DNA from 2 places in the Comamonas sp. C24C genome. Region 1 is predicted to be linked to the other one. Evidence: predicted binding sites of a transcription regulator. Region 1 holds the regulator's gene; the other holds the start of a gene.
The links. Region 1 encodes LexA, which represses DNA repair genes until DNA is damaged. Its sites were predicted from a motif close to ACTGTATNNNNATACAGT; they were not measured.

Region 1 (11,319 bases):
CGTCGGCCCTGCATCATTGCTCTGAGGCCGTGCTGCGCAAGTATCGAGCAGCGCAATGCCTCGCTGCATGGGGTGCCCGGGGCGTGCGCGACGCTTGCGACAACGCCCGGGCTATTCGCCATCAGATCTCGACTGCAGCTCTTGCCGTGGGGTTGGGCGTGGGCTCGCCAATCTTGTGCAGGGTGTTGCGGTCGGTATGGGCAAAGGGTTCACTCTGACCGGGGATGGTGAGCGTGGTTTCCTGCTCGTACGACCAGGTGCCGTCGGAGTGCTTGGTGACGGTGATGGTATAGGCGTCGGTTCTGAAGGCGTGCTCCAGAAACGGGTTGCTGGAGATGCCGTTGACCGTGGAGCCGCGCACGGCCTTGAGGGTGAAGCTGGTGGCGTCTGCCGTGGTTTTTCCCGTGGCCATGGCCGTCTGCCCGCGCGGGATGCTCAGGGTCTGAATGATGTTGCCGGTGGCGGGCTCCCACAGCCAGTAGCCGACCTGGTCGTGAAAGGTTTCCACGTCGTCGGGCTTGACGATGCGCGTGTGATAGCGCAGACCGTAGAAGAGTTGGGGGCCATTGGTCTGCGCATCAATGGGTTGCAGTTCCATGTGCTCAATGAAGGCCTGCTTTTCGGGGCCGTCGGCCTTGGGATTGATGTCCAGGCCGCGCCTGCCGGTCCAGATGCCGGCCATGCCGGTGAAGGGGCCGAGATTGGCCAGGGTGTTCACATCGGGTGTGGGCTCGGTGTAGATGTCCTTGGGAAAGTTTTCCATATCGTGTAACGGGCTTTCACTTTGAATCTGGTGAAGCCAGTTTACAAGCCGCAGGTCGAGGTGAAATTGACGGTGGTCAGGATGCCGGACGCACGAGAGCTGCCGGTAAGAGCAGTCAGGTGCTTTCTTCGGTCGTGAGCGTGAAGCGTGCACTCTCGCCGCGCTGGGCGGCGTCACGTGTGAGAAAGATCAGCACGCGGTAGCTGGCACCCCTCTCGACGCGGAAGGTACAGATGTTTTGCCTGGCCGAGCCTGCGCAAAGCGGCTGGGCATTGCCGTCCTTGAAGATGTTCATCTGGCTGGACGGATTGTTGGTGTTGAGCGTGACGGTCATGCGCTGGAAGGGGCGCGTTTCCAGTCCGTATTGCACAACCCCATTGCCGGTGATCTGGCCGCTGTAGGAGTTGGAGTAGCCGCCCGGCGTCGTGAAGGCGGCCTGAGCCATTGAGCTGCTGAGATGTACGGTCATGAGACTGAGCAGGGCAGCAGTTGCAAGCATCGGTTGGAAGCGGGTCATGCAACTCTCCTGAAGATTCTGGACAGGATGGCGCCCCTGACGCTGCGGCAGGCGTCTATGCAGACAGCCGGGCCGCCATCTCCCTCCACTGCGCCCTAGCGGCAGGAGACATTGCGCCAGCTGAATTTGCCGTCATTGAAGAACTCTGTCCATACCGACATGATGGGAGCCTGGCGGTAAGAAAACGTAATCTGGTTAGGGATCTTCGGCCCCAGCGCAGCGGGCTGGCCGTTCTTGTCGAAGACTTTGACGATGAAGAGCGTGACGCCGCCGTCTTCGTCGGTGTTGAGGACGACCCGGTAGTCCTTGGTGAAGATATCCCAGTCGAATTGCTTGGTCACATACGTGTGCAGCCGGACAAAGGCGCGATTCGCGTTCTTGGCGGCAGGATTAACTTTTCTCATGTTCACACTCCCAGTTGCTCAACCACATGCCGCAGAACCTGCGAGCTGACATTTCTTTGCATTTGAGTGATGTTGTATCAAGCGGATGTAAGTAAGTATGTAGGCACTTACAGATCGCTCCGATGGATAGCTCTGATCCCGTTTGTGAGCTTGCAGGAAGCCCGGAGGCAGCACTTTGCCGGTGCGGCTGTCATCTTTTCTTGATGAAGTAAGCGTGCTAAGTAACGGAGTGAAAAGATAGTTTTTGTCAATTGAGTCAGGCCTGTGCAGATGTGGAAATCCACTCTGCATTCCAGGGCCGAGAAGCGAACCAAAACGGGTGGTATGTCGATGTTCGCGAACAGAATTCGCGGCATGAATCGCTCGATTGCCTGTCTCGATTCGAGCAAGAAGAATCATGGCCAAGCTGCGCTGACCCTGGGTGCTGCGACCAAGGGCTTTGACTCAGACGGCGCTGGGTTCATCCAGCCGTTTTCTCCTCATGCCGCTGCCTTGAGTCGTGGGGGCAGTGTCGTTATTGGCTGCTGAACCGGATCGCATTGCCGGATCGCCCATCCATGAAGCCACCGCGCACAAGCTGATTGCCCTGGAACGCTTCAGTGCGCACGACTGAGCAGATAAAGCCAGGACCGACCAGGGCGCAGGCAGGCATGGTCGAGGCGTCCATCGATGCATTGACATGATGGATACGGCAGCCCGAGACCGCAGATTCCTAGGGTTTCACCGGGCCTGCTCTCTTAATCCAGCTATTGACAGCCTTAAACCCTGAGCCTATTGGTGATGTGTATTTTGTTTCAGACGAAGTTTTGGGTAAATTGTGCGTAGGAAAATTCTGAAAGTGATGTGCAAATGGCGATTTAGCCTGGTGCGCTATTGAATTCAAGAAAACTCATGCCTCACCACCTGCAATACACATTTGCCTCCCGTCTGGATGCCTGGATCAGGCACATGAAGATGGCCAAGCCGTGCAATACGCAGCAGATGGCCTATGAGCTGGTGATCGACAGCTGGGTGCATGTCAACGCGGAGCTCGGCGCTTCACAGGAGTTCCTGAGAGCTTTGCGTCGGCGCCGTCTGTGCGAGGAGCATGGCTGGCGAGGCGTGAATACCAGCGTGGCACATTGGGATCTGGACGATGACCGGACGGTGCGGATCTATCTGCACGAAGACGGCTCCATCGTGGTTCAGCAAATGGATTCGCAGAATCTCCAGATCCTGTTCACCTTGCCCGGGCAACGAGAGCGCTTGGGTGAGACATCGGCACGATGTGCCTAGCACCCAAAAAAATGCCCGCGCAAGGCGGGCAAGTTTCGGGGTCCCTTCGATTCCGTTCTGCAGCTCACACAGTCAATGCATTTGAATAGTTGGCAGAGGCTTCAGCCTCGGTTGCCGTTTATCGCTCTTGCACTGTTGCTGACGCGTTTGAACGGTCGACAGGTTGCCCCATCGGGTGCGGCCGGCGGCTTAGGCTGGCTGGCCTGCATTGCTGAGCAGTCATGGTCTATCGGTGGCCGGCGTCCATGCGTGCAACGATAGATCCGCTGCCTGATATTTTGCGCTCCTTAGTGCTTGCCGGTTGAGGCGGGCCGGTGCACCAGCACCGGGACATGGCTGTGCGTCAGAACGCGCTGGGTTTCACTGCCCAGCAAGATTCCGCCTATGCCTTTGCGGCCATGGGAGGCCATGCAGATCAGGTCGCATTGCAATTCCTGGGCCTGCTTAACAATGGCTTGGTAGACAGAAGCGTGAGTGACTCGCACGAAGTTGCAGGGCACGCCTTCAGGCCTGGCGATCTGGTCAACGAATTGCAGGGCCGCATCGGCATCGCTGTTGGCACTGCGCTCGAATTCCTCGCTGTTATAGGTCAGCAGGGCATCCGCGCCATAGATGATGGCACGGTAATCGGGCATGACATACAGGCCGGTCACCTTGGCGCCTTGCTCACGCGCAAGCAGAATGCCTGCCCGCACGGCTGCCTCGGACAGTTTGGTGCCATCGGTGGGAATGAGCAGGTGCTTGAACATGTTCAATCTCCTGATACCGGAAGATGTGCCTGAATGCCAATTTATTCCAATATTTCAGGCTGCGCAATGTTCAGAACCTTGTCTGGAGCAGGGCGATGAACGGAGGGAAATTCTGCCCAGGTCAAGGCAACGGTGTCGTGCTGGCTTATTCCTCCGGTGAAGCAGGAACGCGATTGAGGATCTCGCCGGTGGCTTCCATCTCGAACTGCTGGGGATTGAGCCAGTTGACCTTCTGGTGATCGGAGGTTTCGAAGTAAATGGCAGACGGGCGTATGGAGACGCCATGCGGCATGTCGACTTCGTCAAAACTCTGATAGACCAGAATCAGACGCAGGTTGCCGTTGGCGTCTTTGGCCTGTATGTGCTGCAAGAGCTTGCGGTAGGCACTCATAGGACGCCCTCGTTGACATGTGTGTATGAATGTTTCCACTGTCGAGGAGGGGCCGCAATACCCTGATCCGGGTACTGCGATGGCGGATATTCGCGCCTGACAAGGAGTTTTGTCGTTTGCGGGCTGCTGCAAAAGGCGTTTCTGCAGGCAGGAGCAGCCTGAACGTCCGGCAAAAAATTTACATGGCGATCCAGATCGTTTTGCGCCGACGAAATGAGGTTTTTCGTCGCGGTACTGGCGGCAGTGGCATCTCGCGCCATCTGTCGATCAACGGGGCAGAAACTTGAGAGGACGCCTGCGGCCACAGCGAATCAGCCAGTCAGGCGGGCATATGGAAGCTTTGCTGCATCAACTGCAGGTCTGTCGCGAATCGCGCTTGTGCCGCATGAGCGCAGTGATCCCAAGCCCGTCGTGCTTTCATGCTTGCCGGGCTGCCTGCTCATTGAGAACCATGCGTTCCAATGCTGCGCAGACATCGGCCATGCGCCCGGAGATCAGCAGGCATTCGGGTTGCTTGCGTGGTTCACGCTGAACGATTTTGAGCAGCCGTGCAGAGGAGGGCTGCGCCGCCTCGGCGGCGATGGGCGAGGTGGTGGGCAAGGCCCGAGGATGAAGCACGCGGCTGCCAAGGCGGCTGCGGCCGCGATTGGCACGCATGACCGGAATACTGATTTGTGCCGCCTTGGGGCGATGAGCCTTGCAGGAGGCGGTTTCCGTGGCAGCTGTGCTCGTGTCGCCAGGAGGATGCAAGGACGATAGGCTTTTCAGTGTCCGGCGAGTCAAAGACTGCAGTGATGTGGCGAATCCCATTTGACAACTCCTCTTGATGACCTTGCGGCATGGATAAGGGCAGGATTGCGTACTTCAGGCGAAGCTCCGCCCAGGGCGAAGCTCAGCAGCTTCGCGCCTACCACCTGGGCTCGAGAGGGAAAGAGGCTTGATGCACCTCCGGGAGGTGCCGACAGGCCGTCTGGCCGCTACATGAACATGCTGTTGCGGATCAGGCCAACGGCCAGGCCTTCGATGGCGAATGGCTCTTCAGGCGAGACGTGAATGATCTTGTAGTCGGGGTTTTCGGGCAGCAGCTCGATGCCCTGCGGCGTACGCTTGAAGCGCTTGACGGTGACGTCGTCACCGAGGCGGGCCACCACAATCTGGCCGTTGCGCGCTTCATGCGTGGCCTGTACCGCCAGCAGGTCGCCGTCCATGATGCCGGCGTCACGCATGGACATGCCGCGCACCTTGAGCAGGTAATCGGGCTTGGCGGCAAACAGGCTGGGCTCGACCGAATAGCTTTGATCGATATGTTCCTGGGCCAGAATAGGCGAGCCAGCGGCGACGCGGCCGACCAGAGGCAGCACCAGCGGAGCCAGGGCCGTGAGCGGCAGCGCAAAGCTGGCGCCGCGTGCTGCATTGATGGTGCGCACGGTGTCGGCGCGCAGGCGAATGCCGCGCGATGTGCCGCTGACCAGATCGATGACGCCCTTGCGGGCCAGCGCCTGCAAATGCTCTTCTGCAGCATTGGCTGATTTGAAGCCAAAGGTGCTGGCAATCTCGGCCCGGGTAGGGGGCGCACCCGTGCGAGCGATGGTGGACTGGATGAGGTCCAGAATCTGCTGCTGGCGGGGAGTGAGCTTGGGGTGGTCCATGGGCATTCCTTGATCGATCGATGATGAATACTGTGTGTTCATCCAGTACCTGTATTTTTAATCAGTTTAAAGAGGACTGCAAGTGGAACGTGACAAAAAAATCGTCATCCTGGGCACGGGCGGCACGATTGCCGGTGTCGCCGAGCAGGCCGGCACCAGCGTGGGCTACCGCGCGGCCCAGCTGGGCGTGGCTCAACTGCTGCAGGCCGTGCCGGACCTGGAGCGCGTTGCTGCAGCGTCGCTGCAGGCGGAGCAGCTGGCGCAGCTGGACAGCAAGGATATGGATCACGCCACCTGGCATGCGCTCGCGCAGCGCTGTGCCGAGCTGCTCGCGCGTGATGATGTGAGCGGCATCGTGATCACCCACGGCACCGACACCCTGGAGGAGACCGCCTGGTTTCTGCAATGCGTTCTGCGTCCGTCAAAGCCCGTGGTGCTGACCTGTGCCATGCGCCCGGCCACAGCCATCTCCGCCGACGGGCCCGGCAATCTGCGTGATGCTGTGGCCTGCGCAGCCGATGCACAGGCCGCTGGCCGGGGCGTGCTGGCGGTGGTGGCGGGCAGGGTGTTCAGCGCCCGCCAGGTGCGCAAGGTGCATCCTTACCGTGTGGATGCCTTTGATGGCAGTGGCACCGGCCCGCAGGGCTGGGTGGAAGAGGGACAGGTGCGCTGGGCAACGCTCGGGCTGCCTAGGGCAGCTGCGGCTGGCTTGCCTGCAATCGCTTTACCGCCCGCAGGTCAATGGCCTCAGGTGGAGTTGCTGCACAGCCATGCGGGCTGCAACAGTGCCGTGGCGCTGGCGGTGATGCAGGCCTGGCATGCGGCAGGCGTGCGTGCCGTGGTAGTGGTGGGCACCGGCAATGGCACGGTCCATCAGGCATTGGGGGCAGCCCTGGACTGGGCGCAGGTGCAGGGCCTGGCTTTGTGCATCACGACCCGGTGCGAGGAGGGGCCGGTGGTGCAGGCTCAGGGAACGCAGGACGACCATGTGAGCAGCCTGCCTGCGGCCAAAGCCAGAATCAGCCTGATGCTGGAGCTGATGGGTTGGCCTCGCGCATTGGGTTGATGCTCTTATTCGGAGAGCTACTATCCTACGTTTTACCTGGAATTTATGATGTTTCTTATCTAAAAACTAATGATTATGAGCGCGGATAGCTATGAATATTGATGGCTGCAGCTCCACCTCGGTGCAGTTTGCCCGCATCGGATGGATTCCGGCCGAACGGCAGGGAGCTTGAGGTTCGAGAACAAAAAGGCCGGTGAAGACACCGGCCTTTTTTCCCAAAGATGCCCTACCGCCAAAAGTCGGCAAGGCTCCATGAGCGAGTGATCAGGGCGATCAGGAAGCCAGAGCGGCCAGAGCGCGCTCGGTGATTTCTTCCACGCTACCTGTGCCGCTGATGGCACGGTACTTGGGGGCCGCTGCTGCGTCGGCCTTGGCCCAGTTGCTGTAGTAGTCCACCAGAGGACGGGTCTGGTTGCTGTAGACGTCCAGGCGCTTCTTGACGGTTTCTTCTTTGTCGTCTTCGCGCTGCACCAGGTCTTCACCGGTCACATCGTCCTTGCCTTCCACCTTGGGTGGGTTGAACTTGACGTGGTAGGTGCGGCCCGAGGCGGGGTGGCTGCGGCGGCCGCTCATGCGTTCGATGATGGCGTCGAAGGGCACATCGATTTCCAGCACATAGTCCAGCTTCACGCCGGCGGCCTTCATGGCGTCGGCCTGGGGGATGGTGCGGGGGAAGCCGTCAAACAGGAAGCCCTTGGCGCAGTCGGGCTGGGCAATGCGTTCCTTGACCAGGTTGATGATCAGATCGTCGCTGACCAGTTGGCCGGCGTCCATCACGGCCTTGGCTTGCAGACCCAGAGGAGTGCCAGCCTTGACGGCGGCGCGCAGCATGTCGCCCGTGGAGATTTGAGGGATACCGTACTTTTGGCAAATGAAGGCCGCCTGAGTGCCTTTGCCGGCGCCGGGTGCACCCAACAAAATCAGTTTCATGGAAATCCTTGAGGAGAGTAGAAATTCTTGCTGGCCCAGGCAGACGGGTGGTCGTCCGTAGTCCCCGGGCCGTATTTTTTCGCGGGCAAGGATAGCACGCACAAGACCAACACAGGCTTACACAATTCAGTCAAGGCTGTCACAAGTGCGGCCAATTGAAGGCATGTATCCGCTGCAAACGCGATTGCTGTAGTTGTAATCCAGGTGCCGAAGCCGTTACATATGCTATTCGGACTATGCGGAAAGTATAGCGATCAGCGCTTTCCTGGACTGGCCCAGGGCCCTTTGAGGTGGCGTGCGCCGGCAGGGCTGCTGCCGGCTTGATGCGTGAGCAGCCCTGAATGAAGACGGCCTGCGGACCGGTGTCGCCAAAGTGCGCAGGTCTTTTACTCAGCCAGCAAAAACGGCGCGCACGCGCTCAAGGTCTTCGGGCGTGTCTACGCCGGCACCCGGTGCATCGGGCGTGAGATGCACGGCAATGCGGTGGCCGTGCCAGAGGGCGCGCAACTGCTCCAGCTGTTCCATGGCTTCGGTCGGCGCGGGTGCCAGTTGAGGGAACTCACGCAGAAAACCAGCCTTGTAGCTATAGATGCCAATATGGCGCAGCGGTGTGAAACCTGTGTGACCGGCCTTGGGGGCTGCCGTCTGCCACCAGGCTTCGTCGCCGTGGTCGCGCGAGAAAGGGATGGGCGCGCGGCTGAAATAGCTGGCCAGACCCTTGGCGTCACAGACAACCTTCACCACATTCGGGTTGCGGTAATCCGTCAGGCTATCAATAGGATGGGCGGCCGTGCCCATGCTGGCTTCGGGGCGGGCCAGCAGCAGTTGCGCCACGGCCTCAATGAGCTTGGGGTCGATCAGCGGCTCGTCGCCTTGCACATTGACGACCACATCGTCGCCGGACAGGCCCAGTTGCGCACAGGCTTCGGCCAGACGGTCGCTGCCGCTGGGATGATCCTTGCGCGTCAGGATGGCCTGGATGCCATGCCGGGCGCAGGCCGCCACGATGCTTTCGTCGTCGGCCGCCACCACGCAGCGGGCTGCGCCGGCCAGGGCCGCGCGCTGGGCCACGCGCACCACCATAGGCAGGCCGGCAATATCGGCCAGCGGCTTGCCGGGCAGGCGGGTCGAGGACAGGCGGGCCGGGATCAGTACCGTATAGCTCATGGCTTATTGCTTTTCTTCTTCCAGCTCGTCGTCGGACAGGGTGCGGGCTTCGTTTTCCAGCAGCACCGGGATGCCGTCACGCACGGGGTAGGCCAGGCGCGCGCTGTGGCTGATCAGCTCCTGATGCTCGCGGTCAAAGCGCAGCGGGCCCTTGGTGACGGGGCAGACCAGCAGTTCGAGAAGTTTGGCGTCCATGGAATATTCCTGCAAAACGGGATGAGGGCGCCAGCAGGGGGCTGGCGCTGCAAAAAAGGGGTGATCAGCCGAGGCCGATCCATAGGCTCAATGATAGTCAGGCTGGCTTGCCATCGCGGCGAATATTGGCGTTGGCCTTGGCCAGCTGTGCGTCCAGCAGCTCCCAGAAGGCCTGCGGCAGCTGCAGCTGCAGGGGCACGGCCCAGGCTTCGGGATGCCTGCGCCAGAGCTTGACGGCATCTTTTTCGGTGCAAATCAAGGGTTTGTCGTTTCCCAGCTTGCGCGAGAAGCTCTCGAAATCATAGTGATCGGGCAAGGCCTGGGTTGCTGCCACAGTGATGCCCTGGGCGGCCAGCATGGCAAAAAAAGACTCGGGGCGTGCCACGGCGGCCACGGCCTCCGGGCTCTGGTCGGCCAGACTGCGCAGCGGGATGCTTTGGCCATGGCCGTTGTAGGCGGTGTCGGCCAGGCTGCGCTGCAGCGCGAACGTGGGGGCCGTGCCCGGCGGCCTGGGCGGCTGGCCCACATGCAATGTGGCCGTCACTGGGCGGGGCCAGGGCTCGCGCAACGGGCCTGCGGGCAGCAGAAAGCCGTTTCCGACTCCTTCATCATTGAAGACGCACAGCTCGACATCGCGTGCCAGGGCCAGATGTTGCAGGCCATCATCGCTCACGATCACATCGACCTGCGGGTAGCGCTGGCGCAGCGCTTGCGCTGCCTCCAGGCGCCTGGAGGCGACAAAGACCGGCACGCCGGTGCTGCGCGCCAGCAGGGCGGGCTCGTCGCCGACTTCGCTGGCGGGGCTGTCCGGCAGGGCCTCGCGGCAATCCTGCCCGTTCTCGATCCTGCGGCCATAACCGCGCGAGATGATGGCCGGTTGCCAGCCTCTGGCTTTGAGGTGGGCCACTACGGCCTGAGTCACGGGGGTCTTGCCCGCGCCGCCTGCAATCACATTGCCGACGACGATGACCGGCAGCCCCGTGCTTTGCTGGCGGCTGCGCATGCGCCTGGCGTTCCAGGCCTGCAGCAATCCATAGAGTCGCGACAGCGGCCACAGCAGCCAGGCACCGGCTCCACGCTGGCGCCAGAGGGCGCGCAATCCATGTTGCGAGGAGGATGCTTGGGCGGTGTTTTGAGGCATAGGGGTTCGGATCATACGGGCGCGGCCGGAGTTCCCGCAGCCAACCGGCCTGTGATACGCAAATACCTGGGCCCTGATCCCGGCAGCCTGAGGTCAGAAGCTGCCAAAGAGGCGACCCAGCGCCACGATGACGGCAAGGGCTGAAGGGCAAGGCGGAAGGCCCGATTCTGCCGTCCAGCCATGGCGTGCCCTGCTGCTGCGGCACAGCCTCGCTGCAAGTGCTGTGCTGCCAGCCCATTGCGCAGCCTCATCACAATACAGATACGGCAACCGCGGGGCCGGCTCGGGCGGCTCAGGTCTCGAAGGGGCGGCTGCCCAGCGTTTCCACCACATGGTCCACAAAGCAGGTGATGCGCGCCGCGAGTGCGGTGTTTCGATAGTAGACCGCATTGATGGGCTGACAGATATCCAGCGTCTGCTTGCCGAACAGCTGCACCAGACTTCCTTGCTCGCGGTCAGCGCGGGTCATGAAGTCCGACAGGCAGACGATGCCCAAGCCGGCCAGCGCCATGTGCCGCAGCGTCTCGCCGCTGGAGGAGGCAATATCCGGGCGAATGTGCACGGCGTTGCCGTCGGCATCGCGCAGCGGCCAGTCATTGAGCGATTCGGGCTGGGTAAAGCCCAGCAGGCTGTGCTGGTTGAGCTGTGCCGGACTGGCGGGCATGCCGTGGCGCTTGAGATAGGCAGGGCTGGCCAGCACGCGTATGCGGCTGATGCCCACAGGGCGGGCATGGAGGGTGGAGTCCTTGAGCACGCCGATGCGGAATGCCACGTCGGTGCGCCTTTCGAGCAGGTCGATGATGCCTTCGTTGGAGTTCAGCTCCAGCTCCACCTCGGGGTAGCGCGCACGAAATCCCGCAATCAGCGGCACCAGCACATGCAGCATGAAGGGCGTGGCTGCATCGACACGCAACCTTCCCGCCGGACGCATGCGTCGCGCGGCCATCAGCTCCTCCGCTTCGTCGACCGATGCAAGAATGGCGCGGGCATGCTGCAAGAAAGTGGTGCCTTCCTCGGTCAGCGCCAGGCGTCTGGTGGTGCGGCGCAGCAGCGTGGTCTGCAGCTTTTCTTC
Region 2 (11,319 bases), on a different contig from region 1:
GCAGACGATGGCTGGCGGTACTGACGATGACGGCATTTCCCTGGCCGATATCTACCGCCAGCAGCTCGAACTCGCCGACACGCGGCCGTGCCTGAGGCCAGAACAAGGCAGGCAGCGCGAACAGCGCGGCCACCAGCCGCAGCCGCCCCGGCAAAGGCGCGATCACCAGCAGTCCGGCAGCTATCGCCAGCACACTGGCCCACCAGGCGGGCTGCGGCAGAACCCACACCGCCCCGGGCAGCTGGGCCAGCCACTGCAACAGCTGCATCAAGGGCAGCATGGCGACAGCGGCAGCGCTTGCCGCCATCGGCAGCACGGCAGCCAGCAAGGCCAGCGGCGTGACCACCAGGGTCACCCAGGGAATGGCCAGCAGATTGGCCAGCAGGCCCACGACGGACACCTGACCGAACAGCAGCAGCCCCAGTGGTGCCAGGGCCAGGGAGATCAGCCATTGCTCACGCCACAGGGCATGCAGCTTTGCCACCCATCGGCCCGCAGCGCTTTTGCCCTTCGCGCCGACAGCGCCCGAGCCCGAAGCCAGCAATACGCCGACCGCGACAAAACTGAGCCAGAACCCGGCCTGCCACAGCGCCCACGGGTCGGCCACGACAATCACTGCCAGCGCCAGCAGCCAGACACAGGCCCAGGGCCAGCGCACGCCCTGCCACTGCAGCAGCGCCACCACGGCCAGCATGCAGATCGTGCGCTGAGCGGGCAGGCCCCAGCCGCTGAACAAGGCATAGGCGGCCGCCAGCACCACGCCCACGGCCAGGGCCGCGCGCGGAGCCGGTACCCAGCGGCATGCGCTGGCACTGAGCCTCCACAAGCGGCCCACCAGCAAGGCGGCCAGCCAGGCAAACATGGTTATGTGCAGGCCCGAGATGCTCATCAGATGCGCCACGCCCGTCTGGCGAAACAGCGTCCAGTCCTTGCGCTCGATCGCCTGCTGATCGCCCACGGCCAGCGCAGCCACCACGCCCAGTGCGGCCTGGGCACGCACCGCATCGCCGCCGGGCAGCCAGCGCTGCAGTCGCCCCATCTCGTCCTGGATGCGATCGCGCAGCCACTGCCGCCAGCGCTGCAAGGGATGCCGGGTCGTCACGGCCAGTAGCTCGGGCGCGGGCCGGTCGCGCACATAGCCCGTGGCCTGCACGCCCTGCTCCCAGGCCAGCAGTTCATAGTCAAAGCCATGCGGATTGCGCGAGCCGTGCGGGCGCTTGATGCGCACCGTCAGGCGCCAGCGCTGACCGGGGCTCAGCGCCACGCCCTGGGCCCAGGCAGGAACCAGAGGCTGGCCGGCATCCGCCAGTTGCCCGAACGGGCCGTACCAGGACAGCTCCAGCACTTGCGGCACGCCGGCATCCGCGCGCTCCACCACAAAGCGCCAGCGCTGGCCGTTGGCCTGGTTCTGCAGCATCGAGGCAATACGGCCCTCCACCTGCAAATCCACAGCCTCCAGCGCCGGGGGCAGGGTCTGCTGCAGATAGGCATGGGCGCGCCAGCCCGTCAGCCCCGCCACACCGCAGGCCGCGCCCGCCAGCAGCAGCCACCAACCCAGCCTCGGCCGGCCGCGCCATCTGCAAGCCAGCAGCAGCATCAGCAACCCCAAGGCCAGCAGGAGCTGGTAGAGCGCCAGATGCCAGAGTCCGGCCTGAGTCACCTGCCAGGCAGCGCCCAGCACGCAGCCCCACAGCGGCGCCAGCCAGGACAGGCGGCGACGCAAAGAGGCGGAAGTCTGCTGGAGCGGCATGCTGCCATGCTAGGAGCGAGGGCCTGCCACCAGCATTGCGACTATCCCTGCCCTGCTTGCGGGCCCAAAACCGCAGCGGATGCCGACTCTCGTTGCGCGAGCAGCTATCAATTCAAACGCCATGGCAGCCGTGCCAGGACAATGACGGCCCGGTCGCGCTGCTGTGTCAAACTTGTCCCCCTTTAGCCCCCGCACTTTTTGGAGCCCGTCATGAGCGTCTACGAAAAACTCAAAGCACTGAACATCACCCTGCCCGAAGTGGCAATGCCTGCGGCCGCCTACCTGCCCTATATGCAGACCGGCAATCTGGTGTTCCTCAGCGGCCATATAGCCAAGCAGAACGGCCAGCCCTGGGTTGGCAAGCTGGGCGAGAACATGACGACCGAAGAAGGCAAGCAGGCGGCCCGCGCCGTGGCCGTGGATCTGATGGGCACGCTGCAGCATGCCTGCGGCGGCGATCTGAATCGCGTCAAGCGCATCGTCAAGGTCATGAGCCTGGTCAACTCCAGCACCAGCTACACCGAGCAGCATCTGGTCACCAATGGCTGCAGCGAACTGCTGGGCGAAGTCTTCGGCGAAGCCGGCAAGCACGCCCGCAGCGCCTTCGGCGTGGCCCAGATTCCCCTGGGCTGCTGCGTGGAAATCGAGCTGATGGCCGAGCTGGGCTAAGACTCCTGCTCACTCACATAAAGTGAGCTAATACCGCTTGTCATTCATAGATTTCAGATACAAAAAAGTCTGAATTGATTGACTGGTAAGCGTAAGCAGCTCACTTTATCTTTGCAGTGCGATGCTTGCCGCAAGCATCTCGATCACTCACGAAAGAGCCCCATGCCCAGCACGCAGGCACCTCCACTGGTTCTCAGCATTCAATCCCATGTCGCCTACGGCCATGTGGGCAACGACGCCGCCATGCTGCCGCTGCAGCTGCTGGGCATAGAACCCGTGGCCGTGCATACGGTGCAGTTCTCCAACCATACCGGCTATGGCGAGTTCAAGGGCCAGGTCTTCACGCCCGCCCATGTACAGGATGTGCTGGACGGCCTGCGCGCCCGCGGCGTGCTGGCGCGCTGCACGGCCGTGCTCTCGGGCTATCTGGGCGATGCCGGCGTGGGCGAAGCCATTCTGGCCGCCGTGCAGGAAGTGCGCGCCGCCCAGCCCGGGGCCCACTACCTATGCGACCCGGTCATGGGCGATGTGGGGCGCGGCGTGTTCGTGCGTCCCGGCATCCCGGACTTTCTGCGCAAGCGCGCACTGTCCCAGGCCAGCGTCATCACGCCCAACCACTACGAGTTCGAGCTGCTGTGCGGCGGCCAGCCCCTGAGCAGCGTGGAGGCGGCCACCCAGGCGGCCCGCTCCATGCTCACGCAGCTGCATCACAGCCCGTCGGCCCTGATCGTCATCACCAGCCTGCGCACCGACGATCTGCCATCCGACCAGCTGGCCACACTGGCCGTGACGGCCGACAAGTCCTGGCTGGTACAGACGCCCTATATCGACCTGCACCCCCTGCCCAACGGCATGGGCGATGTGTTCTCGGCCGTGCTGCTGGGCCATCTGATTCAAGGGCGCGCCGTGCCCGATGCCGTGTCCAGGGCCGTGAGCACCCTGTATGCACTGGTCTCCCGCACCGAGTCGGGGCAGCGCGACCTGCCCCTGGTCGCCAGCCGCGAGCAGATCAATCAGCCCTCCCAGATGTTCGAAGCCAGACTGATGACGGCATAAACCGCATCAGGCAACGCACCAGATTGGTCCCTTGTCATCGAACTCGCACTGACGAGGTGCATACGAGGTGCATGGCAGCATCCGTTGCCTCAAAGAAAAAGCCGTGCAATGCACGGCTTTTGGACTGGCGCTCTGAATCTTACTCCACGCGCGTCACCGCCTGCGGCTTGAAGCCCAGGTCTGCGGCCTTGCCCTTGCGACCGCGGTTGCCGCGGGCATTGTTGAGGCTGCGGATCTCCAGCGTCTCGGTACGTGCCTTGCCGCCGCGCCCCACGCCATCCAGGCGAATGCTGCGCGTATAGGCGGCAGCGCCGGCCAGCTGGTCCTTGTCTTCCAGGCTGATCAGCATCAGGCCGCGCCCGCCCTTGGGCATGGCCTTGAGCTCGGCGATCTCGAAGGTCAGAATGCGACCGCCCACCGAGGCGCAGATCACATGGCTGGCGGGGTTGAGCAAACCGGCCCCCTGATCGCCGCCTTCCACATACTCGGCACGCGCATTCATGGGCACGCCATGCACCACCGAAGGCGCGCACAGGGTCTCGCCCTCGCCCAGCGTGACAAAGGCCTTGCCGGCCTTCTGGCGCGAGACCATATCGCCCACATTCGCCGTGAAGCCATAGGCGCCCGAGCCCGAGAGCAGCAGCTGTGTGCTTTCGCTGCCGGCAAAGTAGTACAGCAGCTGGGTACCGGCTTCGAGTTCGATCATCGTCGTCACGGGCTGGCCGTCGCCGCGTCCGCCCGGCAGGGCCGATACCGGCACCGAGTAGACCCGGCCGTTGCTGCCAAAGGCCAGCAACTGATCGACGGTGCGGCACTCGAACGTGCCGTAGAGGCTGTCGCCGGCCTTGAAGCTCAGCGTGGCAGCGTCCACACCATGGCCTTGACGCGTGCGCACCCAGCCCTTTTCGGAAATGATCACGGTCGTGGGTTCATCCACCACCTTGACCTCGGCCACCACCTTTTTCTCCTCGTGGATCAGCGTGCGACGGGCATCGCCGAAGGTCTTGGCATCGGCCTCGATTTCCTTGCAGATCAGGCGGCGCATGGTCGCCTCGCTGCCCAGGATGTCCTCAAGCTTGCCCTGCTCGCTGCGCAGCTCCTTGAGCTCCTGCTCGATCTTGATGGCCTCCAGGCGCGCCAATTGGCGCAGACGGATTTCAAGAATGTCCTCGGCCTGACGCTCGGAGAGATTGAAGGCGTCGATCAGGGCCTGCTTGGGTTCATCGCTGGCGCGGATGATGGCAATGACCTTGTCGATATTGAGCAGCACAGCCTGGCGGCCTTCGAGGATGTGGATGCGATCGAGCACCTTCTCCAGCCGATGCCGGCTGCGTCGCGTCACGGTCTGGAAGCGGAAGGCAATCCACTCCTCCAGCATCTGGCGCAGCGATTTCTGCACCGGGCGGCCATCGAGGCCGATGCTGGTCAGGTTGATCGAGCTCGAAGACTCCAGGCTGGTGTGGGCCAGCAGCGCCGTGATCAGCTCCGACTGAGGGATCTTGCCGGTCTTGGGTTCGAACACGATGCGCACCGGCGCATCCTTGCTCGACTCGTCGCGCACGCAGTCCAGCACGGCCAGCATGCTGGCCTTGAGCTGGGTCTGCTCCTGGCTCAGCGCCTTCTTGCCGGTCTTGACCTTGGGATTGGTGATGTCCTCGATCTCTTCGAGCACCTTCTGGGCCGACACGCCGGGCGGCAGCTCGGTCACCACCAACTGCCACTGGCCGCGTGCCAGCTCTTCGATCTTCCAGCGCGCGCGCACCTTGAGACTGCCGCGACCCGTACGGTAGGCATCGGCGATATCGCTGCTGGACGAAATGATCTGGCCGCCACCCGGATAGTCGGGGCCGGGAATCAGCGCCAGCAGTTCCTCCTCGGGCAGCTGCGGCTTCTTGATCAGGGCCACGCAGGCCGCTGCCACTTCGGGCAGATTGTGGCTGGGGATTTCCGTTGCCAGACCCACGGCAATGCCGCTGGCTCCATTGAGCAGCGAGAACGGCAGACGGGCCGGAAGTTGCTTGGGCTCCTGGGTGCTGCCGTCGTAATTGGGCACGAAGTCCACCGTGCCCATATCGATTTCGTCGAGCAGCAGGCCGGTGATCTTGGACAGGCGCGCCTCGGTATAGCGCATGGCCGCAGCGCCGTCGCCGTCGCGGCTGCCGAAGTTACCCTGGCCGTCGACCAGCGGGTAGCGCTGGTTGAAGTCCTGCGCCATGCGCACCAGTGCGTCGTAGGCCGACTGGTCGCCGTGCGGGTGAAAGCGGCCCAGCACGTCGCCGACGACACGGGCGCTCTTGACCGGCTTGGCCGCCGTATTGCCGTTCGGGCCGCTGTAGCTCAGGCCCATGCGCTCCATGGCATAGAGAATGCGGCGCTGCACGGGCTTGAGGCCATCGCTGACATCCGGCAGGGCACGGCCCTTGACCACCGATAAAGCGTATTCGAGATAGGCGCGCTGTGCGTATTGACCCAGGTCCAGTGCATCGCCAGCGGCTTGTTGAGACAAATCCAGTGTGGTTTGATCGCTCATGAATTCTTTGTGATTTTCCAAATTGCGCCGATCCGGCGACTCAAGGTATTTGCGCGTCCGCGGCCGCAGGGGCCGCGCCCGGCAGAGTCATGCGTATGCGGGAGCCGCCGCGACCAGCCGAGCCGGCCGCAGCCAGCCGGCCGCTCAGGGGCCTGGCTGCCTGCAGCTGCTCGTAGATGCCCGTGACGGCCTTGACGTAATTCATTGTTTCTTTATAGGGCGGAATCGCCTTGCCAAACTTCTGCACCGCACCTTCGCCCGCGTTATAGGCGGCCAGCACCAGATCGAGCCGGCCCGGGAACAAGTCCATCAGATAGCTCAGATAGCGCGCGCCGGCAGGCACGTTCACGGCCGGGTCGGCCAGCTGCTGCTGCAGGCTGCGCTTCTTGCTGGCCGCCACGCCAAAGCGCTCGGCCGTAGCCGGCATCAGCTGCATCAGACCGACAGCGCCCTTGGGAGAGACGGCCTGGGCATCAAAGCCGGACTCCACGGCGATCACGGCCTTGATCAGGTCATAGTCCACGCCGGTTCTCTCGGCCGCCTTCTGCAGATGCGGCCTCACGCTCTTGTAGCGCGGCGAGACCTCGAAAAAGCTCTGCATGCGCGTGCGGGCGTTGAGCCCCTCGGCCGCCGAATCCGGCTTGAGCTGCAGACCCGGCTGGCTGCTGTCGTAGAGCTCGCCCTTGAAGAACAGCTTGTAGCGTTCGTCCAGCGCCTCGGCCGCAAAGTGCGTGACCCCGAATTCATCGACATAGGCCCAGAGATCGGCATGCGCCGCCGGCGCCAGGGCCAGCCAGCCCGAGCCCGCCAGCAGGGCAGCAGCCACCGCACGTCGCAAACGCACAGACGCGAGCCCGCCGCGCGCAGGCGGATGGCTGGGTGAGGCATCGAACATGGGCTTGTGCATGGCTGGCTCCATCGACCGCTAGTGAGCGCTAGTGCAGGCGTTGCAACGCCCGCCTAGATATCGACCTCCACGGCATCGCCATGCAGCTCCATCAGCTCGCGGCGGGCGGCGGCTTCGCCCTTGCCCATGAGCTTGGTGACCACGGCCTCCGACTGTGCAAAGTCCAGATTCATGAACTGCACCGGCAGCAGACGACGCGTATCGGGGTTCAGCGTGGTTTCCCACAGCTGTTCGGCATTCATCTCGCCCAGGCCCTTGAAACGGCTGACCTGGCATTTCTCGCGCGGCACGCCGTCCTTGGCGCATTTTTCGATGATGGCATCGAGCTCGCCCGCATCGAGCGCATAGACCTTGATGGCGGGCTTCTTGCCGCGCGCAGGCACGTCCACACGGAACAGCGGCGGCAGCGCCACATGGATGTGGCCGGCTTCGATGAGCTTGGGGAAATGCTTGAAGAACAGCGTCAGCAGCAGCACCTGGATGTGCGATCCGTCCACGTCCGCATCCGAGAGAATGCAGATCTTGCCGTAGCGCAGGCCGGACAGGTCGGGCTCGTCATTGGGGCCATGCGGGTCCACGCCGATCGCCACCGAGATATCGTGGATTTCGTTGTTGGCGAACAGCCGGTCACGATCCACCTCCCAGGTGTTGAGCACCTTGCCGCGCAGCGGAAGGATGGCCTGGGTTTCCTTGTCGCGGCCCATCTTGGCGCTGCCGCCGGCAGAGTCGCCCTCGACCAGAAACACCTCGTTGACGGCTATGTCCTTGCTCTCGCAATCGGTCAGCTTGCCGGGCAGCACGGCCACGCCGCTGCCCTTGCGCTTTTCCACCTTCTGGCCGGCCTTCTGGCGAGTCTGGGCGGCCTTGATGGCGATCTCGGCCAGCTTCTTGCCCCAGTCCACATGCTCGTTGAGCCACAGCTCCAGCGCCGGGCGCACAAAGCCCGAGACCAGACGCACGGCATCGCGCGAGTTCAGGCGCTCCTTGATCTGGCCCTGAAACTGCGGGTCCAGCACCTTGGCATTGAGCACATAGCTGGCGCGCGCAAACACGTCGTCGGGCATGAGCTTGACGCCCTTGGGCAGCAGCGAATGCATGTCGATGAAGGCCTTGACGGCCTGGAACAGGCCGTCGCGCAGGCCGCTGTCATGCGTGCCGCCCGCCGTGGTGGGTATCAGGTTGACATAGCTTTCGCGCAGTGGCGCGCCGTCTTCGGTGAAGGCCACGCACCAGGCCGCGCCCTCGCCTTCGGCAAAGCTGTCGTTGTTCTTGTCGGCAAAGCCCTCGCCCTCGAACAGGGGGATGACGGGCTCGCCATGCAGGCTCTGCGCCAGATAGTCACGCAGACCGCCCTTGAACTGCCAGCTCTGGGTGTCACGCGACTTTTCGTTGATCAGCGAGACGGCCACGCCGGGCATGAGCACAGCCTTGCTGCGCAGCAGATGCACCAGCTCGCCCATGGGCAGGGCCGAGGATTCGAAGTATTTGGCATCGGGCCAGGCACGTACCGTCGTGCCCTGCTTGCGCTCGCCGGCCTGCAGAGGGCGCACCTTGAGCGGCTCGATCACATCGCCGCCCGAGAACACCAGCGTGGCCACCTGGCCGTCGCGGTGCACCTGCACCTCCAGACGCGTCGCCAGCGCATTCGTCACCGAAACGCCCACGCCATGCAGACCGCCCGAGAAGCTGTAGGCGCCGCCATTGCCCTTGTCGAACTTGCCGCCCGCGTGCAAGCGCGTGAAGACCAGCTCCACCACGGGCGCCTTTTCCTCGGGGTGCAGGCCGAAGGGAATGCCGCGCCCGTCGTCCTCCACGCTGTAGGAGCCGTCGGCGTGCATGGTGAACTTGATTTTCTTGCCGTAGCCGGCAAGCGCCTCATCGGCCGCGTTGTCGATCACCTCCTGCAGTATGTGCAGGGGGTTGTCGGTGCGCGTATACATGCCGGGACGCTGCTTGACAGGCTCCAGACCCTTGAGAACGCGGATCGAGCCTTCGGAATATTCGTTGGACGGTTTGACTGCCATGGGGGCGGATTGTAGTGGCCTCTCCGGAAGAGAGCTGGATAAATTCACAGTTGTTTACTCCCAATACTCTTGCACAAAGCCCGAACATCTGTCTTGGCAACGTGTTTTCAGCGCATCTTGCCCGCTGCGACAACTCTTAAAAAGATAGCTTCTACCGCATGCTATTCAATAGTTTCAGATAGATTTAAATCAGTTTTTATTGCAGTCCTTGCGCAAGGCGCTCACTTTTTATGGATCGCGACTTGCTGCAGGCGCGCAGGGCCCGGCGCCGCTCCCGCATTCTGGCAGCACAGGCTGGCGCACATGTGACGAGCTGTGCCGGCGCGAAGCAGCGGCTTTGGTTACAGTGGTGAGCTGACCGCACCCCAGGCCTTTTTCGCAAGCACGGCATGACAACAAAGACAACTCCAGCCCCCATGTCCATGGCGCAGATTCTTCTGTGCGGTGGCGCCATCGTCACGCTCTCGATGGGCATACGCCACGGCTTCGGGCTCTGGCTGCAGCCCATCACCCAGGACATGGGCTGGACGCGCGAGAACTTCTCCCTGGCCATTGCCGTGCAGAACCTGTCCTGGGGCATCCTGGGCATCTTCGTCGGCATGCTGGCCGACCGCATCGGCGCCTTCAAGGTGCTGATCGGCGGCTCCGTTCTCTATGCCCTGGGTCTGGTCGGCATGGCGCTGTCCCCCAGTTCCACGGTGTTCCTGCTGACCGCCGGCGTGCTGATCGGCGCGGCCCAGGCCGGCACCACCTATGCCGTGATCTACGGCGTGCTGGGCCGGCAGATTCCCGTGGCGCGGCGCAGCTGGGCCATGGGCGTGGCCGCGGCGGCAGGCTCGTTCGGCCAGTTCTTCATGGTGCCCGTGGAAGGCAGGCTGATCGCCCAGTTCGGCTGGTCCAATGCCTTGCTGATACTGGCGCTGTTCGCGCTGCTGATCGCCGCCCTGGCCTTCGGCCTGCGCGAGCCGGGCTTTGGCGGCAGCACGCCCATCAAGCGCGAGCAGACCGTTGGTCAGGCGCTCAAGGAAGCCTGGACCTACCCCAGCTTTCTGCTGCTGATGGCGGGCTACTTCGTCTGCGGCTTCCAGGTCATGTTCATCGGCGTGCACATGCCCAGCTATCTGAAGGACTTCGGCATGGAGCCCCATGTGGCCAGCTATTCGCTGGCCCTGGTCGGCCTGTTCAATATCTTCGGCACCTATCTGGCCGGCAATCTGGGCCAGAAGCTGCCCAAGCGCTATCTGCTGTCGGGCATCTACGGTCTGCGTTCGGTGGCCACGGTGGCCTTTTTGCTGGCCCCGCTCTCGCCCTGGTCGGTCTATGCCTTCTGCGCCGCCATGGGCTTTCTGTGGCTGTCCACCGTGCCGCTGACCAATGCCACCATCGCCCAGATCTTCGGCGTGCAGCATCTGTCCATGCTGGGCGGCTTTGTCTTCTTCAGCCACCAGATCGGCAGCTTCCTGGGCGTATGGCTGGGCGGCTATCTCTACGATATCAACGGCAACTACGACATGGTCTGGTACATCTCGATTGCCCTGGGCATTTTTGCCGCCGTCGTCAACCTGCCCGTGCGCGAGGCAGCCATCGTGCGCCGCACGCCCAGCGCCGCCTGATACCGGAGACACCACCATGCAGCTCAAACTCTGGCAACGCATCTCCATCTGGTGTGCCGTGCTCGTGCTGCTGCTGGCGGTGTTTGCCCTGTATCTGCAACCGGAATTCATGCTCACACTGGCAGACCAGGTCTGGGCCTGCTTCTGAGCTCTTGGGCAAGCCGCCCGGGCGGCATGGCCGGGAGAGAGCATGGCCCGCATCATCATCACCGGAGCCTCGGACGGCATAGGCGCCGAAATGGCCCGCCAGCTGGCGCAAACCCATCAGAGCCGGCTGCAGCTGACGCTGGCCGCACGCAATGCCGGCAACCTGCAGGCCGTGGCAGAACAATGCCGGGCCCTGGGGGCGCAGGTGCTGGAAGTTCCCACCGATGTGAGCGAAGAGGCCCAGTGCCGCGCGCTGATCGACGCCGCAGTGCAGCAGTTCGGCGGGCTGGACGCCCTGATCAACAACGCCGGGGTCTCGGCCCATGCGCTGTTCGAACAGGTCAGCGCGCAAGACCTGGGCTGGTATGAAAGGCTGATGCGCATCAACCTCTGGGGCAGCGTCTGGTGCACCCACGCGGCGCTGCCGCACCTCAAGACCAGCCAGGGCTCCATCGTCGCCGTGTCTTCGCTGGCTGGACTGATCGGCGTGCCAGGCCGCACGGCCTACAGCGCCAGCAAGTTCGCCATGGCCGGCTTCTTTGAAGCCCTGCGCATCGAGCTCAAACCCGCCGGCGTGAGCGTGACCACCGCCTACCCCGGCGTGGTGGATACGCGCATCCGCT

Region 2: a site for LexA is predicted at 8,970-8,987, ahead of ACLBXN_RS03585 (DNA topoisomerase IV subunit B). Genes of this name have one in related genera too.

What each region holds. Positions count from the first base shown of each region.
Region 1 is NZ_JBKFBC010000011.1:99,334-110,652, reverse strand. Features, by position in the region: gene ACLBXN_RS19310 (alpha/beta fold hydrolase) at 1-25, shown strand, start outside; gene ACLBXN_RS19305 (FABP family protein) at 122-763, opposite strand; gene ACLBXN_RS19300 (DNA breaking-rejoining protein) at 879-1,280, opposite strand; gene ACLBXN_RS19295 (hypothetical protein) at 1,376-1,684, opposite strand; gene ACLBXN_RS19290 (hypothetical protein) at 2,039-2,212, shown strand; gene ACLBXN_RS19285 (hypothetical protein) at 2,199-2,351, opposite strand; gene ACLBXN_RS19280 (hypothetical protein) at 2,633-2,959, shown strand; gene ACLBXN_RS19275 (universal stress protein) at 3,247-3,708, opposite strand; gene ACLBXN_RS19270 (hypothetical protein) at 3,854-4,099, opposite strand; gene ACLBXN_RS19265 (hypothetical protein) at 4,517-4,909, opposite strand; gene lexA (transcriptional repressor LexA) at 5,077-5,748, opposite strand; gene ACLBXN_RS19255 (asparaginase) at 5,831-6,814, shown strand; gene adk (adenylate kinase) at 7,088-7,744, opposite strand; gene kdsB (3-deoxy-manno-octulosonate cytidylyltransferase) at 8,135-8,911, opposite strand; gene ACLBXN_RS19240 (Trm112 family protein) at 8,915-9,106, opposite strand; gene lpxK (tetraacyldisaccharide 4'-kinase) at 9,204-10,247, opposite strand; gene ACLBXN_RS19230 (LysR substrate-binding domain-containing protein) at 10,540-11,319, opposite strand, start outside.
Region 2 is NZ_JBKFBC010000001.1:779,815-791,133, reverse strand. Features, by position in the region: gene ACLBXN_RS03610 (DNA internalization-related competence protein ComEC/Rec2) at 1-1,750, opposite strand, end outside; gene ACLBXN_RS03605 (RidA family protein) at 1,961-2,419, shown strand; gene pdxY (pyridoxal kinase PdxY) at 2,582-3,475, shown strand; gene parC (DNA topoisomerase IV subunit A) at 3,615-6,005, opposite strand; gene ACLBXN_RS03590 (lytic transglycosylase domain-containing protein) at 6,046-6,912, opposite strand; gene ACLBXN_RS03585 (DNA topoisomerase IV subunit B) at 6,966-8,936, opposite strand; gene ACLBXN_RS03580 (MFS transporter) at 9,353-10,549, shown strand; gene ACLBXN_RS03575 (hypothetical protein) at 10,566-10,697, shown strand; gene ACLBXN_RS03570 (SDR family oxidoreductase) at 10,740-11,319, shown strand, end outside.